DNA from 2 places in the Paeniglutamicibacter sp. NPDC091659 genome. Region 2 is predicted to be linked to the other one. Evidence: riboswitches for the same ligand, from Rfam matches in the RefSeq annotation. Region 2 holds a riboswitch; the other holds the start of a gene.
What was found. Region 2 has a riboswitch for cyclic di-AMP ahead of ACIQLF_RS17130 (M23 family metallopeptidase). Riboswitches for the same ligand answer to the same signal wherever they lie in the genome.
Positions count from the first base shown of each region.

Region 1 (8,916 bases), on a different contig from region 2:
GCTTATTGCTCAATCGGCGTGCGAGGCGGGGGAGCGGCACCGGGCGGTGAAAGTGGCCATGCACCAGACATGGGTGAAGTGCCTCGCATCTTCAATATCGTCGCCGCCGATACCAACTGTCGCGTTCGGTTGCCGCGGGCGTAGAGTTGGCATTTTCTCGTGACGCGTAGGGAATCCTGAGTGGACCGGTGTCAACGACGGTACTCCCGCGGTATTAGTTATTTGTCTCTGGTTGATGCGTCAAACGGTGCCGCTGCTGCCGAGCGTTCACTGCTTTGTGGAGTATCGGTACAGAGGTTGGCGCTACGACGAAGGCACGTAGCGTGTCGAGAGGAGCGAACCGACATCGGCTCCTGTTAGTTTCGGTTCATGGACGAGCATAGAGAGATTGGCGTCGACTACAACTTCTTCGATGACACTCCGACGGGCAAGGATCCCGACAGTCACAGCCCCACACTCCGGCGATACCACCAGCTCCTATGGGGCAAACCGCTCCCTGACGGGCGGCCGTTCGAGCTTCACGCTGGGCGTGTTCGCTCACCGTATCTTGTGTATGAAGCAGAAGGCACGAGACTTGTTCTCGGAAGCGACACGATTGCGACGCGACATTCGGAGGAAACTGAGCCACCTCTACGCGCAGCTTCCAGACGAGGTCAATGACGCGTTCCGGCGACGCTCGTACACGATCTGCGGTTTCATGATCTTCCCAGTCTCGCGAGGCAGCCTCAACCAGAACCGAGCCCGTATCAATGTCTCAATAAACTGTAGTTTTCCGAGACGCCGTTAACTCGGCTGTGAATCTCTGACGCCGAATTAGTTTCGTACCCGCAACTGCCGGTAGCTTGCCCCAACACGAGCCCCAGTTCGGAAACCCATCACGGTCAAGTCCGCTGGAGCCGGGGATCCCTTCGTCATCAACTGTTCGGTCGGGCAACCCAACCCAGGAAGGGACCATCCACGGGCGCACCTGCCTCGATGGTTTCCCTGAGTCCTTGGAGGATCGCCTCTGCCTTGGACCTGGCCTCGGGTGCCAACCCTCGGGTGACGTCCGGGTCGTCCATGAAGTCGGCAACCTGTTCGAGGGGCGATAGTGCGAGGTAGAAGACGGTTTGCCGCCACGCGTAGGCAGCGTTCTTCTGATGGTGCAGGTGCTTCGCTCCGGTCGCCTTGGCGAGGTGGTTCTTGGTGGCTTTCCAGGCATCGAGTGCTTGTGCTCCCCAGTCGAGCGTGATCCCCGCGTTCACCAATGCGGCAAGATTGTGCGTGGTGAGGATTTGGGCCTGCTCGATGGCGGTTCCACTGGCGGCGACATCGCGCCCCCGGCGGGTTGGGACGATGCCGGCTCTGGAGCGGACCAGTGCGTCGAATTCCGGCACTGCGGTGCGGGGCGTATGTAGTGGTCGCGGGGCTGTCGCTGGCCCGCCCCCCATGGCCTGGATCTTGCCGTAATCGATGCCGTAGTAACGGGCGTACACGGTGTCACCAACCACGGAGGCGGCCTCTTGAGCTGCGCGTTGGAAGACCGGACCGAACGAGCCGATGAAGATATCCGCGGCGAGTTCGTAGGTGAGGGGAACATCCTTGGACGCGAGACCGAAGAGGCGGGTGAGTTCCCGGATGAGGGAGTTTGGAAGCAAAGTTCCCGGAAAGTGGCGCAGGGCAAGTGTGGCGAGGTCCAGTCCTTGTGCGTGAGCAAGGGACCGGTTTTGCTCCAGGACGCCCGCACGCTCGAGCATGTTGAACCAGGGAAGTACGTCGATGGTCACTTGATGCTGGTGGTTGAGCAAGAGCAGGCTCCGCCGGTTGGCGAAGGCCCGGTAGAGGCGTTTGGCGAGCAGCCCGGCCGATGCATCCGGGTACCGGGAGGCAACCGTCTCGGCGGTGAGTTGTGGAGCAAGTGCGGCCAGCGCCTCTGCCGAGCGCACGATCCCGTTTCGCAGGAGGTCCGGGAGCGGTGCCTGAGTTGCTTGACGGGTGGTCTTCCGCACGGAGGGAAGGGCCTCGGCTGGAGCGCCTCGAAGTAGTGCGAGGGGGTCTTCAACGGCGCCGGTGCGCCCTGTCGTGTCAAGCCGGGTTGCAGCGTCGTGTGCCAGGGCCGCATGGGATGGTTTGGCCGCGTTGCGTGCTTGCGCCGCGCGAAGCGCTGCCAGACGTGGTGATCCTGGTTCGCCGCGCTTTGCCACCATGTTGGACACGGCCGTGCGCACCCGACCCATCACGCGGGAATCGGATTCCCCAGCCACGAGTGTCTGGAAGCCGGACAACATGATCTGCAGATTCCCCTTCGGATCCGCATGGTGTTTAGTCAGCGTGTGCTCGGCGGCAAGGCGCCGGTACTCGGCCAGCAAATCTCTGGCTTCGTCGATCCAGCCAGGTGGCGAAGCCGCTCCGATCATTCCTTCATGGGAGCGCGTGGCCCACCAGTGGCTCAGGATCTTGTCCGTGAATGGGTTCCAGACCGACAGGGCTTCACGTTCTGCCTCGACGTGTCGTTGTGGCCGCTTCCGTCCGAGACGGGCCGAGACCTCTGGCAGGGTCGCGACATGCACGCCCGGCACCTCGGCCTCATTCAATTCGTAGGGCCAGAACCGCACACGCCCGGCCCAGGGTTCCAGCGTGCGCACCAGCTCGGACGCCTCGTCCTCTCGACCATGCTGGCGCAGCCACGCAACGCTAAGCAGCGCCCCGTGTTCGGGTAGATCCAAGCGATACAGCCCCGATTCCAACCATGCGTCCAGTTTCCGGTGTCCGTCGTCGGACAGGAACCAGGCGAACAGGGAAGCGCGTCCTGGCTTCGTATCGAGGTGCTCCGCCAGCACAATTTCATCCGCTTCCAACGGACCTGCGGCAGCGGCAGCCCCCGTGACGAAGCCTCCCCGGACGATCTTCGGTGTCAGCCATGCCGGAAAGCCCCTGACCGGCGTGGCTGACCCGATTCTGAGCCTCCCGGTCGCTATTCCAGCCAGAACACGCAACCACGACTCGGCGCGTTCCTCCGCACGAGCTTGCACACCGGGGTCGGAAGTCACCCCAGCTGTGTATTTCGCTTTGCGGAACTGCCCCCACACGTATCCGAGCACCCTCGATCCTCTCCGGCGCACGAACGCGGCCGATCGCCGACGCGGCAGGTGCTGCCCCTGCTCCCTCCGGGTCCACAGCCCAGTGCTCTCACTGTTGAGCTACACGTCGATGGACCCAAACTAGGTGACGGCTGCATCGAAAGGCAAGCGAGTCGCCCGCACTCACACGGATCAGCGAGATAAGTCGCGGCAGCTTTGTCCCTCCAGTGCTCGTGCCGGGTTGGCCGTCTGAATGCAGGAAGGGCATCGCGGGGTAAATCCGAGGACCCAAGACATTTGGTGGTCCTTCGACGAAACGGTCGCGAACATCCTTGATATCGGCGACTAACGCCACTGAGCAATGAAAAATGCGGCCATCCAACGATGAAGCACACAGTTGTTAGCTGTCGGATTTTTGGTGTTCGGGTGTCGCGGTGGGGGATCGGCTTGTGGGGCACCCAAAGAACATCGGACCGCTGAGACAATCCTCTGGGAAGACCTGCCACGCCGAATTTCGAACCCCGTCATAACGGACCCTGATCCCACAGGAGGGCCCTAGCGGGTGCACCACGCACGTGGACGTGAACTGCTACGTGAGGTGCGAGCGTGTCTATGACCCCACGCTGATGGGCCGGCCTGCGATGGCCCTGTCCAACAACGAGTGCTGTGCCCCGGCCACAGTGATGCAGTTGAGGAAGAACACCTAACCCAGGAAGGCATTGCGGGTCTTTGCCCAACGAACCTGGCGCATCAGCCGCAACCGGTGGGGGTGAGCCACGGTGGGCGATCTTGGTCCGTCGACCAGTTTGGGCAGGAACATTCGCACCGCAACAGGCTCCGGGCACCGTCTTCTTAATCACGTTTAAGATGTCGTCCCAGGGGGAGTGACCGGCCAAAACCATCCAGGTGGAACCCGATCTGCTGGTGCAGCTCGACGCGGGCGGCATTCGCCCGGGGCCCTAGTCACCCTCGAAGGGGCCTGCGAATCCTTGGCCGTGAGGGTGCGTTGATCGAAGGGTGCCGGAGCTTCCGTCCGAAGTCGGCGCCCACGTGTTTGTCCGCCACATGGATTGATAACGAAATTGTAACTTTTACATATGCCCCCGTAGGGTTTTATGTCAGGTTGCACTTATGCACCCCAGCCCCGATCCGGTTCGCACAACCCTACCGGCGGATCGCGGAGCAAGAATTCCCGGTAGGGGCGGAGGACCCAATCAACCGTTCCTGGTCTTGGACCATGGATCTTGGGGTGAAGCTGAGTCCGCCTTGGCGGGCTCGGCCGAGTTGATCTCATGACTCGAATCCGACAGCTAACTTCGCAGGCGATACATGAGAGGCAAACACTTGACCCAGCAGCACAATTCCGGGCGCCGCCGCGCGCCCGGCCCCGTTGATGCTTCGCCTGCCAGCGATTCACTAGAGCAGATCGTGGACACCGCACTGAGCAGCGAAAATACATCCCGACGTTCCGGTCGACGCGCACTGAGCACGGTCCCGGACTCCGTCCAGGCTCCGAGAGCCACGCAGCACACCGGCCGCCGCTTTGTGGCAGACCTGCGCTACGGGGCGTCCCCGACCGCGGCATCCATCGCCGCCACCGAAATCCTTCCCGCACCACTGGCACAGCCCGTGCCGCCGGCGTTGCCTGCCGAAGCCGACGAGCTGGACAACGTCCCGAAGTTCACGCCCCGGACCCAGCGCCCTCGACTTGGGTTGGTGCACAAGTTCGCCGCAGTCGCCGCCGTGTCCGGCCTGGCATTCGCCGCCGCCGCCACCACGCAGGAAGCCGAGGAAGTTGTCCCGGAGCCCCAGCGCGTCGCACAGACCACTGTCGCGGATGTCAGGGCCCCGGCCAACGACAAGATCACGGTCAAGCGCGCATCGGTGACCAGCGAGTACATCAAGAAAGTCAAGCCAGCAACCGTCACGACCGCTGCCGATGCAGAAGTCGCCAAGAAAGTCAAGCCGGCAACCGTCACGACCGCTGCCGCCGGAAAAGTCACCAGGCTCGCCCAGCCGGTGGACAGCATCCGGTTGACGTCGCGCTTCGGCCACCGCAAGAACCCGACCGGACCAGGCTTCATGAACCACAACGGCCTGGACTACGCCGTTCCTATGGGAACGCCCATCAAGGCCAGCGCCGCCGGCACCGTGGTGCAGTCCGAATGGGCCGGGCACTCCGGCTACCGCGTCAAGATCGATCACGGCAACGGGCTGGAAACCAGCTACAACCACAACTCGGCCCTCAAGGTGTCCGTGGGGCAAAAGGTCAAGCGCGGCGCGGTCGTCTCGCTTGCCGGCAGCACAGGCAACTCCACGGGGCCGCATCTGCACCTCGAGGTCATCGTCAACGGCAAGTGGGTTAACCCCGAGGGCTGGCTATAACGACAAATGTCCTGATTCCAGCGCTGCCTGGCGGCTGTTGATGAGAGGTGCCTTCGACGGTGCCGCGGATGCCGTGCCCGGCTTCCTCGGTGATGTCGCGGGCGGCAGCTGCCTCCAGTGCCGCGTGAGCGATGGCGGCAGCCAAGGGGTGGGTGCTGTGCTGTTCGACTGCGGCCGCCCAACCCAGCACCTGCTGCTTGCTGGTTCCGTCGACGGCGAGCACGGCGGTGACGGTGGGTTGGTTGCGTGTCAGGGTGCCGGTCTAGTCGACGGCGATGTGGCGGATGGTGCCGAAGCGTTCGAAGGCGGCGCCGCTTTTGATGATGACGCCGAACTTGCTCGCCGAACTTGCTCGCGGTGCCGATCGCAGAGACGACGGTGATCGGCACCGCGATCGCCAGGGCGCACGGGGAGGCGGCCACCAGGACGACCAACGCCCGGGTGATCCACAGTTCGGGATCGCCAAGCATCGATCCGACCAGTGCGACAAGCGACGCGAGGATCAGCACGCCGGGCACCAGCGGCCGGGCGATGCGGCCGGCCAGGCGTGCGCGTTCGCCCTTTTCGGATTGTGCCTGTTCGACCAGGCTGACAATCGTCGTCAGCGAGTTGTCGGTGCCCGCCGCGGTGGCGTTGACTTCCAGAACTCCCGAGGTGTTGATCGCCCCGGCGGATACCTCGTCTCCTGCCTCGACCTCGACGGGGATGGATTCGCCGGTGATCGCCGAGGTGTCCAGGGCGCTGCGTCCGCTGCGAACGATGCCGTCGGTGGCGATCCGTTCTCCCGGCTTGATGAGCATCAGCTGGCCAACGGTGAGGTCCCTGCCCAGAACCTCGGGCACGGCCAGCTGGCGTCCCATGCTTCAACTGTAATGACATCCCCAAGTGAATGCTTTACCTGTAGTGACAGGAAATCCGCTGGTTGCTTCACCTGTAGTGACAAAGACGGACACGATGCTTCACCTGAAATGACAATCAACTGCCTAATGCTTCAACTTAGCTGACAAAGGACACCCATCAAGTCGACAAAGGATCGTTACTCCCTGATCAAGAGGGGTTCCCGAAACGCTAGTTGACATAATGTAGATTATCGGCGCAATGAATTGGTGTCCGGAAGTGGGTAAACATCAGATTTTTGAACATTGAGCGCAACCCGGCCCGATTGGCCCGAATCCCCCGGTTTTTCGACTTTTTGACGCCTGCGTCGGATTTTCACCGCGTTGACGGCGCATTCCGCCGAGACTCGCTGGATGCGCGGATTTGCGGCCGGACTCGAAGCAGGCGATTTCGAGCGCGAATTTCGTGGAGTCAACTCTCAAAAATCACGACCTAACACTCGCCCATCGCCACCTTCCGAAGGATAACTTTTGGTTGACATAACTACTTGCACGAGTGCATTCGCCCCCGGTTTGGTGGTTGCATAGTTATTCAGGGAAACTCGATGGTATGCCACATCAATATTCGGACGTCCAGGCTTCCTCGTTGTCCGGAACATCGGACGGACTGAACGAAGACCTTCAGCGAGCCATAGTTGATCGCGCAACGGTCGAACGCCTGGATCTTGACGAGCGGCAACAAGCAGCCGTGCGGCTGCTGAGCAACAACGTGGCGTCCCATCTTGGCCCGGGGCAGCAGTCCCCCGCTGGAAAACACGTTTATCTCTGGGGTCCTCCAGGACGCGGCAAGACCTGGATTCTGGGCGCGTTCTATGATGCTCTGCCCACGGCAAATAAGCGACGCGTCCATTTCCACGACTTCTTCCGCGAACTGCATTCCACGGCGCACAAGGCGACGGCGATTGCGTTGGCGCAGGTGGACGAGCCCGGTGCACTGGGTTCATCCCGCGGCCGCATGGATCGGGTTGCGGCACGCACCAGCGCCATAGAGCAGGCGATCGAATCGATGTTGGGCGATGTCGAGGTGCTTTGCTTCGACGAATTCCACTGCAACGACCCGGGCGATGCGATGCTGCTGGCCCGAATGTTCAAATTCATCATGGGCAGGAGGATCCTGCTGATCACCACCTCGAACTATCCTCCGGAGGAACTGCTCGCCGACGAGTATTACCACCACCTGATCCTGCCAACCATCGAAGCCATTCGTGAGCAGATGAACGTCCACGAACTCGATGCCAAGCTGGATTACCGCTCGCTTGCCCTGGATCAAGCCGACAGGCAGGGTTTCGCCACGGGCACGCTGGCACTCGCTCCATCGGAATCGGAACTTCGCACACTCGGCATCACGCAGCCTGAACCGTGGGAATCGGCACTGCTCAAACCCACCAGCCATGAGATCCGGGCCCTGCGGGTTGCCGGCGACCAGGTTTGGTTTGATTTCCGCGATCTCTGCGAGGCGTTGACGTCCACGTTGGACTACCTCGAGCTGGCCAAGGACCACCGCCACTGGGTTGTTTCTGGCGTCCCGGGTTCCGCCGAGATGACGCCCTTCGGGCTTCGCCGTTTGGCCAACGCCATCGATGTTCTCTACGATCACGGTATCCGGCTCGATCTTTTGATTGACGGCGACTTTGCTGATTCGTTGTCGCTGCTACCCGAACTTGATGCATCGCGGCTGAAAAGCAGGCTGAACGCACTGCGGCCTTACGTCCCTGGCAAAGAAGCCACTGAACCACTAGCGGAAGGTGTCAATGCATGATCCAGAACCCGGAATACGCAGAAGAGGACTTCCTCTCCCCCGATTGGATCCGTGGAGAGGTCACCCGACTCGTGCAGCTTCATGAATCGGGCACGGTTCCATCCATAGTCCAGCTCGGACACCCGGTGCTTCGCATGGCGGCACAGGATTTCAGCGCCCAGTTGGATGCGACGCTGCTTCGGGCTTTCCTCGACACCATGAAAGCCGTCATGCGCGACGCGCCAGGCGTCGGACTTGCCGCACCACAACTAGGCATTCCCTTGCGGATTGCCGTGCTCGAGGACATGTACCCCACCAACGACGACGTCGCCGCCGTTCGTGAACGCATGCCACTGGAGTACTTCGAGGTCCTGAACCCGACCTATGTTGCCGGCAGCGAGCGAACTGCAGCCTTCTACGAGGGATGCCTTTCCTTCAACGGCTACCAGGGGGTCGTTGACCGCCCGGCCGACATCGACACCACCTACATGGATGCCGACGGCGTGGCCCACAAGCGCTCGTTCAGCGGCTGGCAGGCACGGATCTTCCAGCATGAAACGGACCACCTGGGCGGAACCGTCTACATCGACAAGGCACTGACACGTTCGTTGTGCGCCAGCCACGAGTACGTTCGCTGGGCGAATCCCGGCATCGAGGAAGCCCGGGTCGGGCTGAATTTCTGAGCAGCCGCGTATTTCCCGCGGCACCGGCCCGTCCTGCTAACCTGCAGGTTTCTTCGTGAGAACGGCAACTGATTCGGCAAGTTGTTCGATGGTGGTGACTGCCGCCGGGAACAAGTCCTCCCCAAGCCCGCCCAGCACCGTCGGGAGCTTGCCGT
Region 1 covers NZ_JBIVTO010000002.1:220,701-229,616, forward strand. The annotation lists partial or broken gene ACIQLF_RS05915 (DUF6994 family protein) at 370-787, shown strand; gene ACIQLF_RS05920 (hypothetical protein) at 915-2,837, opposite strand; tRNA gene ACIQLF_RS05925 (tRNA-His) at 3,117-3,189, opposite strand; cyclic di-AMP (ydaO/yuaA leader) riboswitch at 4,218-4,400, shown strand; gene ACIQLF_RS05930 (M23 family metallopeptidase) at 4,404-5,444, shown strand; partial or broken gene ACIQLF_RS05935 (heavy metal translocating P-type ATPase) at 5,494-6,280, opposite strand; gene zapE (cell division protein ZapE) at 6,837-8,099, shown strand; gene ACIQLF_RS05945 (peptide deformylase) at 8,096-8,761, shown strand; gene ACIQLF_RS05950 (hypothetical protein) at 8,798-8,916, opposite strand, start outside.
Region 1: it holds a riboswitch for cyclic di-AMP, as region 2 does, so the genes downstream of both, ACIQLF_RS05930 (M23 family metallopeptidase) here and ACIQLF_RS17130 (M23 family metallopeptidase) in region 2, are expected to answer to the same signal.

Region 2 (8,916 bases):
GCGAACACCTTGATGCCGTGTGCGACGGTGACCGCTTGGTGACCCACCGTTTTGTCACGCTGCAGCCCGGATACGAGGGTTGGTGCTGGTTTGCGACCCTGACGCGGATACCGCGCGCCCAGGCCAAGGACATCACCGTGTGTGAGGTCGGCATCCTTCCGGGCGACGACGCCCTGCTGGCTCCCGCATGGGTTCCCTGGGCGGAACGCGTTCGTCCGGAAGACCTCGAGGCCGAGCGACTGGCCGCCGAGGAAGCTGCCGGGCATGCCGCGGGAATCGTGGAGGAATCCGCGGACGCCGAGGAAACCGCCGGCGAAACCGAAGACGGCGTCGACGATTCCGCCGAGCAGTTCGAAGACGAAGAAGATGCCGACGGGGAACTTCCCGAAGAGGACTAAGCCACGGCAAGATGGTTGAATAATCGACCGGGAGACTTGTCGATCAACGGGGTCGGGCGGGAGATGCATCAGCATTTTCCGCCCGGCCCCTTGCGTTGCTTGGCCGGGTGCAGGATCGGTAACCGTCTTCAGGCTTGCGGCGACTCCATCTTGTCCGCAAATGAAAACGGGGAGCATTGTCCACCGGCCTCACGGCAGGTGGGCAATGCTCCCCGGCCGGCTATCCGGCAGTGACGGGCTTAGCTGTTGGCGATCACGTATTCGATGCACTTGATCAAGGCCGAGATATCCTCGGGCTCGATGGCAACGAAGGTGGCAACGCGCAGCTGGTTGCGGCCGAGCTTGCGGTACGGCTCGACATCCACGACGCCGTTGGCACGCAGGGTCTTGGCAATTGCGGAGGCGTCGATCGAATCATCGAAGTCGATGGTTGCGATGACGTTCGAGCGGTCCTCCGGGGCGGCAACGTACGGGCTCGCGAACGAGGAGGCCTCGGCCCACTCGTAGAGGCGGGACGCCGAATCGTTGGTGCGGGCTGCCGCGAACTCCAGGCCGCCGTTGGCGTTGAGCCACTGCACCTGCGCGTTGAGCGAAACCAGCGTCGAGAGCGACGGGGTGTTGTAGGTCTGGTTCAGTCGCGAGTTGTCGATGGCGGTCTTCAGGTTCAGGAAGTCCGGGATCCAGCGGCCGGAGGCCGCGATTTCCTCGGCGCGGGCAATGGCCGCAGGGGAGAAGAGGGCGATCCACAGGCCACCGTCGGAAGCAAAGTTCTTCTGCGGGGCGAAGTAGTAGACGTCGGCCTGGGATACATCGACGTCCAGGCCGCCTGCGGCCGAGGTCGCGTCGATGACAACCAGCGAGTCCGCGTCTGCGCCTTCCACGCGGTGGACCGGTGCTGCAACGCCGGTGGAGGTTTCATTCTGCGGCCAGGCGTAGACGTCGACGCCGGCCTCGGCAACCGGCACCGGGCGGGTGCCCGGCTCGGACTTGATGATGGAGGACTCCGCAAGGAAAGGCGCCTTGTTGGTGGCCGCGGCGAACTTGGAACCGAACTCACCGAAGGACAGGTGCTGTGCCTTGTTGCGGACCAGGCCGAAGGTTGCGATGTCCCAGAAAGCTGTGGATCCGCCGACGCCCAGAACCACTTCGTAGTCTGCCGGGGCGTTGAAGAAGGTCTTCAGGCCCTCCTGGATGTCGCGAACCAGGTTCTTGACCGGCGCCTGGCGGTGGGAGGTTCCGAGCAGCTCGCTGCCGGCTTCCAGAAGGGCCTGGACCTGCTCCGGGCGGACCTTGGAAGGACCGGCACCGAAACGCCCGTCCACTGGCAAAAGATTTTCGGGAATGGTCAGGCCGGTGCTCATTTTGCTCCTCGATAAAAGGCTGGGTTCACTCTTCCGACACGCCACGCGATGACAAAAGCCATGGGGTCGGTGTTCCAATAATCCCGCATGGCGCAGCCAAACGCGTAAAAGCAAGTCGTCATTATTAACGGCCGCAACCCGCGAAGCCGTGCCGGATGCGCCAGGAAGTCCGGGGTGAATCGCGTGTGAAGCGGCAGGGTGCCCGGGTGACAACTCGCATGAGTACCGGCGGGTAGAGTGGTGGGCGTAGTAATTCCGTGTAGAACCAACCCGTGCAGGAGCGGCAGACGTGTCAGACCTGATCGATACCACCGAAATGTATTTGCGCACCATTTTGGAGCTCGAAGAGGAAGAAATCACGGCGCTCCGTGCCCGCATTGCCGAGCGCCTGGGTCATTCCGGTCCCACCGTCTCGCAGACGATCGCCCGCATGGAACGCGACGGACTCGTGGTTGTGACCACCGACCGACACCTTGAGCTCACGTCACGGGGCCGCGAACTGGCAACCGGCGTGATGCGCAAGCACCGTTTGGCTGAGCGACTGCTGGCCGATGTGATCGGTCTGGAATGGGAATACGTCCACGACGAGGCCTGCCGTTGGGAACACGTCATGAGCGAGCGCGTTGAGAAGCGGCTGTACAAGCTGCTTGGCCAGCCCGCCTCCTCTCCCTACGGAAATCCCATCCCCGGACTCGAGGCGCTGGGCGGCCCTGAACTGTCCGAAATCTCGGTAGGTGTCCAAAATCTCGATTCGGCGCTTTCCGACGGGAACACGGGCCCCGTGCGTGTTGAGCGGTTGGCCGAGTCCATCCAGGTTGAACCTGAGCTCCTGGTGCAGCTCGATGAGGGCGGAATCCGCCCTGGTGCCCTAGTCACGCTGGAACGCGCGGACGACTATGTCCTGGTTCGCGTCCAGGGCATCGAAGGAGCGCTAGAGCTTCCGACCGAGGTCAGCGCTCATGTGTTTGTCAGGCGCTTGGACAGATAACGGAATTGTAACTTTGGACTAAAGCCCGGTAGGGTTTCTAGTTGTGTCATATTTTCGTGACTCAATCCAGATCCGATTCGCATAACCTTACCGGCGGATTCTGGACTAAGACTTACCGGTAGGGGCGGAGGACCCATTTCAACCGTTTCATGGTTTTGAACCATGGATCTTGGGGTGAAGTTGAGTCCGCCACGGTGGGCTCGGCCGAGTTGATCTCATGACTCGAATCCGACAGCTAACTTCGCAGGCGATACATGAGAGGTTGTCATTTGACACAGCAGCACAATTCCGGCCGTCGCCGTGCGTCCGGACCGATTGATGCTTCGCCTGCCGAAGGCACATTGGAACGTATTGTCGACTCCGCGTTGAGCGAAGAAGCACCTTCCCGCCGCAGCGGTCGGCGCTCCCTGCATGTGGTTCCCGAGCTGGCCGAGACGACCCCGGCAAGCTACGTAGGCCGCCGCTTTGAAGCCAGCCTTCGCTACGGTGCATCCCCCGACGCCGCGGCCATTGCCGCCACCGAGCGCGTCGAAGAACCGACTCCCTTGGCACCAGAGCTCCACGCCCAGGTCGAGTCCGAAGAGCTTGACAACGTATTGCGGTTCGCGCCGCGTCCCAAGCGATCGCGCCTTGGATTTACGCACAAGATCGCCGCAGTTGCGGCCGTTTCCGGCCTGGCGCTGGCCGCTGCAAGCCCGTCGCAGGAAGCCGACCAGCTTCCGGACGGGGAAGCCCGCGTGGCGCAGTCGGTTGTTGTGGACGTAAAGGCTCCGACCTCCGACGAGGTCAAGATCGAGCGTGTTTCGGTCACGAGCAAGTTCACCAAGGAAGACAAGCTGGCCACCGTGATGACCGCTGCCGGTGGCGACGTTTCGAAGATCGCCACGCGCGGAGTCCTTGCCCAGCCGGTGGACAACATTCGATTGACTTCTCGCTTCGGCCACCGCAAGAACCCAACGGGCCCGGGGTACATGAACCACAACGGCCTGGACTACGCAGTTCCCATGGGAACCCCGATCAAGGCCAGCGCTGCCGGCACCGTCGTGCAGGCCGGATGGGCCGGGCACTCGGGCTTCCGCGTGGAGATCGACCACGGCAACGGCTTGCACACCAGCTACAACCACAACTCGGCCGTGAAAGTCTCGGTTGGACAGAAGGTTGAACGTGGCGACGTTGTATCGGTCAGCGGTAGCACGGGTAACTCGACAGGCCCGCACCTGCACCTTGAGGTCATCGTCAATGGCAAGTGGGTAGACCCAGCAGGTTGGTTATAACGAAGAATGTCACCGTTCCGTGATCAGAACGTGACATTTGCAGTTGTTTCATATATTCTAGAAATGTAGTCGGCGCTCAAGCCCGATTACCGCCATGAGGAGTGCCGAGCACTGCCGCCGCATGGTGTCCGTTCAAAAAACGCATGGCAGTGGCGGGGGACCCAATTTTTGGCTTCTGAACTTAGGAAGCCTTGGGGTTAAGTAACCCGGACCCGCAAGGGGCCGGATTGCCGAGTGACTCCCACTCGAACCCGACAGCTCACCTCGTAGGCATCAGGAGAGGCAATAACAACGTGACTACACGTCAAGCACTTGGTCGCCACCGCGCGACGCCGGTACGGACCAACCCACTTGAATCCATCTCGAAGGCAGTTGCCTCGAACGCTGGATCGGTTGGCCGCCAGGCAGCAGTAATCGCAGCAGCATCCGGCCTTGTTCTGACCTTGGGTGTTCCGGGCCAGGGCGCGGCAACCCGCGAGGCATCCTCCGCCCCGGTAGAAGGCCTCTCCGCAGAGCGCGTTGCAGTCAAGGCTGTTTCGGTCTCCGCATCCAAGGTCAAGGACCTTGACATCGAGCGCGCCGCATTCACTTCCAAGCCGGCTCCGGTCGTCGTGGCAGTTGCCAACACGGTTACGACCCGCGACAGCAGCACCGCCCCAGTGACCCGTGCCTCGACCGACGCCTTTGCGCCGACGACCCGCTCGAACCGCGGCGGCGCAGTGAGCACCGCCGTGGCCCCCAAGAGCGACTCGATCAACACCGCAAACCTCTCCGGCATTGCGGCAACCGCAGCCCGGTTCGTTGGCGTTCCCTACGTCTGGGGCGGCAACACCACCGCGGGCTGGGATTGCTCCGGCTTCGTGAAGTACGTTTACGCCAAGCACGGCATCGATATCGCCCGCGGCACCTCCGCGATCCGCGCCTCCGGCCAGTTCGTGCGCACCAGCAGCCCGAAGGCCGGCGACCTGGTATTCCAGAACGGTGGAGGCCACGTAGGTATCTACCTTGGCGGCGGAAAGATGATCGGCGCACAGAACCCGACCGTCGACACGATGATCCACGACGTGACCCGCAACCCGCTTTACGGCTACTACACCCTGGCCAAGTAAGCAGCAGTTTTCAAAGACCCCGCTGAATCCGCAAGGATGCAGCGGGGTCTTTTGCTTTGCGTGGACAGGATTGAACGATACCCCCATAGGGTATATTGTGGATCCCGTGAAGAAGCCGTCCAGACCCGCCAGCAGCCGGACGCTGCCGCCCGCCATGCGGGTCGTGGTTCTCTGTGCGTTCTTCCTAGGCCTGCTCTCCATGCATGTGCTCGCCGGGGCCGCGTTCAATCCTATTCACCACGGAGGAGCCGGCAGTGCAGCAGGTGCCGCGACCTCCATTGCGGCGTCCGCGCACGATCACGGTGAACAACACGTGCCGGCCACTGAACCCCACGATGGGCACGTGATGGGGCTGGGCGAATGCGCCCTTCTGGTTGCCTGCGTTCTCGGCCTCGTGGCGTTGGCCCAGAAACTCGGACAGCCGAGAAGCGGTGGAACCGCCTCGCGTGCGGGGCCAACGCCTTATCGTCCGCGCCTGGTCGCCTTCAACGACAGTGTTTTCCAGACGCCTTCCCCACAGCAACTGAGTATTTGCCGTAGATGAGCATTCCGGAGCAAAGACCGGAACGCAATCACATCTCACGCAAGGAAAAGACGTTGAAAAAGAACAAGACAACCCTGATGCTTTCGGCTGCCATCGTGGCGGGCGCCGTGGTCCTGGCCGGTTGCTCCGCACCGGCCCCCGTCCCTGGCGGAAACACCACGGCAGGCCAACAGACGCCCGGAAATATGCACAACGGTGCCGATGCCATGTTCGCCCAAATGATGATCCCGCACCACGAACAGGCCGTTCTCATGAGCGAGACCATGCTGGAAAAGAAAAGCCTGGGCACGGAAATGGTGAAGCTTGCCACCGATATCAAGAATGCGCAGGCCCCGGAGATCAAGCTCATGGAAACTTGGTTGGAAGGATGGGGTGAACCCCGGGAGCTGGGCCACACCATGGCAATGGAGGGCATGCTCGGCGACGAAGACCTGCAGGCATTGGCCAGCGCCCAAGGCCGTGCGGCCGAAGAACTCTTCCTGAACCAAATGATCGGGCACCACCTCGGAGCCACGAAAATGGCTGAAGCCGCACTGAAGAACGGCAAGGATCCAAGGGTGCTGGAACTGGGCCGGAAAATCATTGCCGACCAAAACGCCGAAATCGCACACATGCGCGAGATGCTCAAGAAGTAGCGGGCGAACCGACACATGAAAACCATGACAACGAAACCGGCGATTTTCATGTCCGCGGCACTGGCAGGCGTACTGGCCCTTGCCGGGTGCGCCCAGAGCCCCGGCGACGCCGGGCCGGACACGGGAACAACTGCTGCGGCAGCCTCGACGCCGCGGGAATCAGGCGCAGGTCCCGCTGCGAAGGACCCGGAGACGGTCCTTGGGTATCCGACCGCTCATGTTCACGCCATTGCCGCCACGGACAAGGGACAGGTGCTGCTTGCCACTCACGACGGCCTCTATGAAGTATCGGCGAACCCCGCCCAGCGCATCGGCCCCGTCGTTGACTGGATGGGCTTCACCCTCGGAAAAGACGGCTTCTACGCCTCGGGTCATCCCGGCCCCGGTGTCGAGTTGGAAAACCCCGTGGGCCTGATGAGTTCCACCGACAAGGGAAAAACCTGGGAGAGTCTCTCGCGCTCCGGGGTTTCGGACTTCCATGCGCTGACGGCAAGCAAGAATGCCATCGTCGGGTTCGATACGACGTTGCGTTCCACGGCCGACGGCAGCCGGTGGAAGGACCTCGACCCGAGGATCCTCCCTGCGACACTTGCCGCGGATCCACGCGGTAGCCTCGTACTGGCGGCCACCGAACAGGGTGTCTGGCGATCAACGGACGACGGCGCGACCTTCGGCGAACCTGTGGCAAACGGTCCGCTGCTGCAATACCTGGCGGTGTCCGGCACCAAGGCCGTCGGCATGACGCCGGACGGGGTCGCCTGGACCAGCCATGACGGCGGCATGAGCTGGAAACAGGGCGGGAGGCTGCAGGGAACCGCCAACGCGGTGGCCATGAGTCCGGACGGATCCCTGATTTGGGTATCCAGCTCGCTGGGTGTCGAACATTCGGCCGACGGTGCCGCCAGCTTCGAATTGCGTTTCGCTTCACCCCAGTAGAAGCGAATGGTGTTGTGAAACCCCGTTTCCGGGGTTTCACAACACCATTTCCGGATCGTGCAACTTGCAAAATTCGGAGGGAATTCGAACCAATTTCACCTAAACCCGCGCGGAATCAACGGCCTTTGTCTTAGGCTAGCCCCAGAGTCAATGCTCAGAGCCATGCGCGTCACTTGAGGGATTCCGTTGTGAACGGGTCCCTCTGTTACGCCGGGTCGGGATCTAAGGATGCGCCGATGCGAACCCTAGTGCTGAATGCAGGATTTGAACCGCTGGCGGTAGTCACATTTCGCCGGGCACTGCTGCTTGTCTTCATGGACAAGGCCACAGTACTCGCGGCCGATGAAGAGGACCCGGTGGTCGGCCCCAGCCAAGTCATGCCCCGACCCACGGTGATCCTGCTGAACCGCTACGTCCGGATGCCGCACCGCCGCAACCTCCAGGTGTCGCGCCGCGGGGTCCTGCGCAGGGACTCCCACCGGTGTGCATACTGCGGCCGCAGCGCCAGCACGGTCGACCACATCATCCCGCGCAGCAGGGGCGGGGTCGACAGCTGGGAAAACCTCGTGGCGGCATGTCACGGCTGCAATAGCGCCAAAGGCGACAGGACGCTGGCACAGTTGGGATGGAAACTACGTTTTGCACCCGGCACTCCACGCGGCGCCCACTGGTTCATCACCGAACTGGACCGCCCCGCGGAAGCCTGGAGCCCATTCCTTCGGAGCGCAGCATGAAATTTGATGCCATCATCGTGGCAGGCGGCCGTGGCTCACGGCTGGGCGGGGTGAGCAAGCCGCTGCTGGAACACCACGGGGAAACCCTACTCGAGCACGCGCTCAACGCAGTGAAGGACGCCGAAGGCATAGCCGTGGTCGGCGCACACGCACTGGCGGACGCGGTGACAAGGTACATGGAAAACGCCCCCGACAGCCAGCGCGTGGTCATCACCCGGGAATACCCCAACTATGCCGGTCCGGCCGCTGCCGTGGCCGCGGGGCGTGCGGCGCTCGACGACGGCCCCGACGACGAAAGTGCGCAGTGGCCAAGCGGCGTCGCGGAAATCACCGTGGTGTTGGCCGCCGACCTGCTGGAACCTGCCCCCGTGGTGAAGGCGCTGCTCGAGGTGGCGCGCCGCCGGGCCCCAGGGATCGAGGCGTGGGTGCCGCAGGACGCCGGAGGGGTCCTGCAGACGCTAGCCTGCGCCATCACCACCGAGGCGCTGAAGGCGGCAATCGAGCAGGCTGCCGGACCCCACGGCAGCCTGGAGAATGCGTCGATGATGCGTCTGCTTGCTACAGTGCAGATGGAACGTCTGAAGCTGCCAGAGGTGGATTTCAGCGACATCGACACACCTGGGGACGCCGGGCGTCACGGGATTACGGTGGCAAACGGCCACTGACGAGGAGAACACTAAATGCCTGCAGCGGAACTCGACGACTGGGTCAGGGAACTACTGGCCGCCTTTGAACTCGCCGACACGCAGGTCGACATCGACCAGGTGCTTTCCCTGGCCGGGGTTGCCGCCCACGGCATCGTGCGCCCCGCGGCCCCGTTGACCACCTACCTGGCCGGCTACGCGGCGGGACTCGCCGTGGGCAGGGGACAGGCAAGCGAGAAGCATGCCATGGATTCCGCCGATGCCCTGGCGCGTGCCGTTTTGCAGGCACGCGT
Region 2 covers NZ_JBIVTO010000010.1:96,790-105,705, reverse strand. The annotation lists gene ACIQLF_RS17145 (DUF3027 domain-containing protein) at 1-398, shown strand, start outside; gene serC (phosphoserine transaminase) at 638-1,759, opposite strand; gene ACIQLF_RS17135 (metal-dependent transcriptional regulator) at 2,049-2,747, shown strand; cyclic di-AMP (ydaO/yuaA leader) riboswitch at 2,829-3,013, shown strand; gene ACIQLF_RS17130 (M23 family metallopeptidase) at 3,089-4,021, shown strand; cyclic di-AMP (ydaO/yuaA leader) riboswitch at 4,124-4,308, shown strand; gene ACIQLF_RS17125 (C40 family peptidase) at 4,315-5,130, shown strand; gene ACIQLF_RS17120 (hypothetical protein) at 5,237-5,674, shown strand; gene ACIQLF_RS17115 (DUF305 domain-containing protein) at 5,728-6,309, shown strand; gene ACIQLF_RS17110 (F510_1955 family glycosylhydrolase) at 6,334-7,245, shown strand; gene ACIQLF_RS17105 (HNH endonuclease) at 7,482-7,979, shown strand; gene ACIQLF_RS17100 (molybdenum cofactor guanylyltransferase) at 7,976-8,644, shown strand; gene ACIQLF_RS17095 (DUF6457 domain-containing protein) at 8,660-8,916, shown strand, end outside.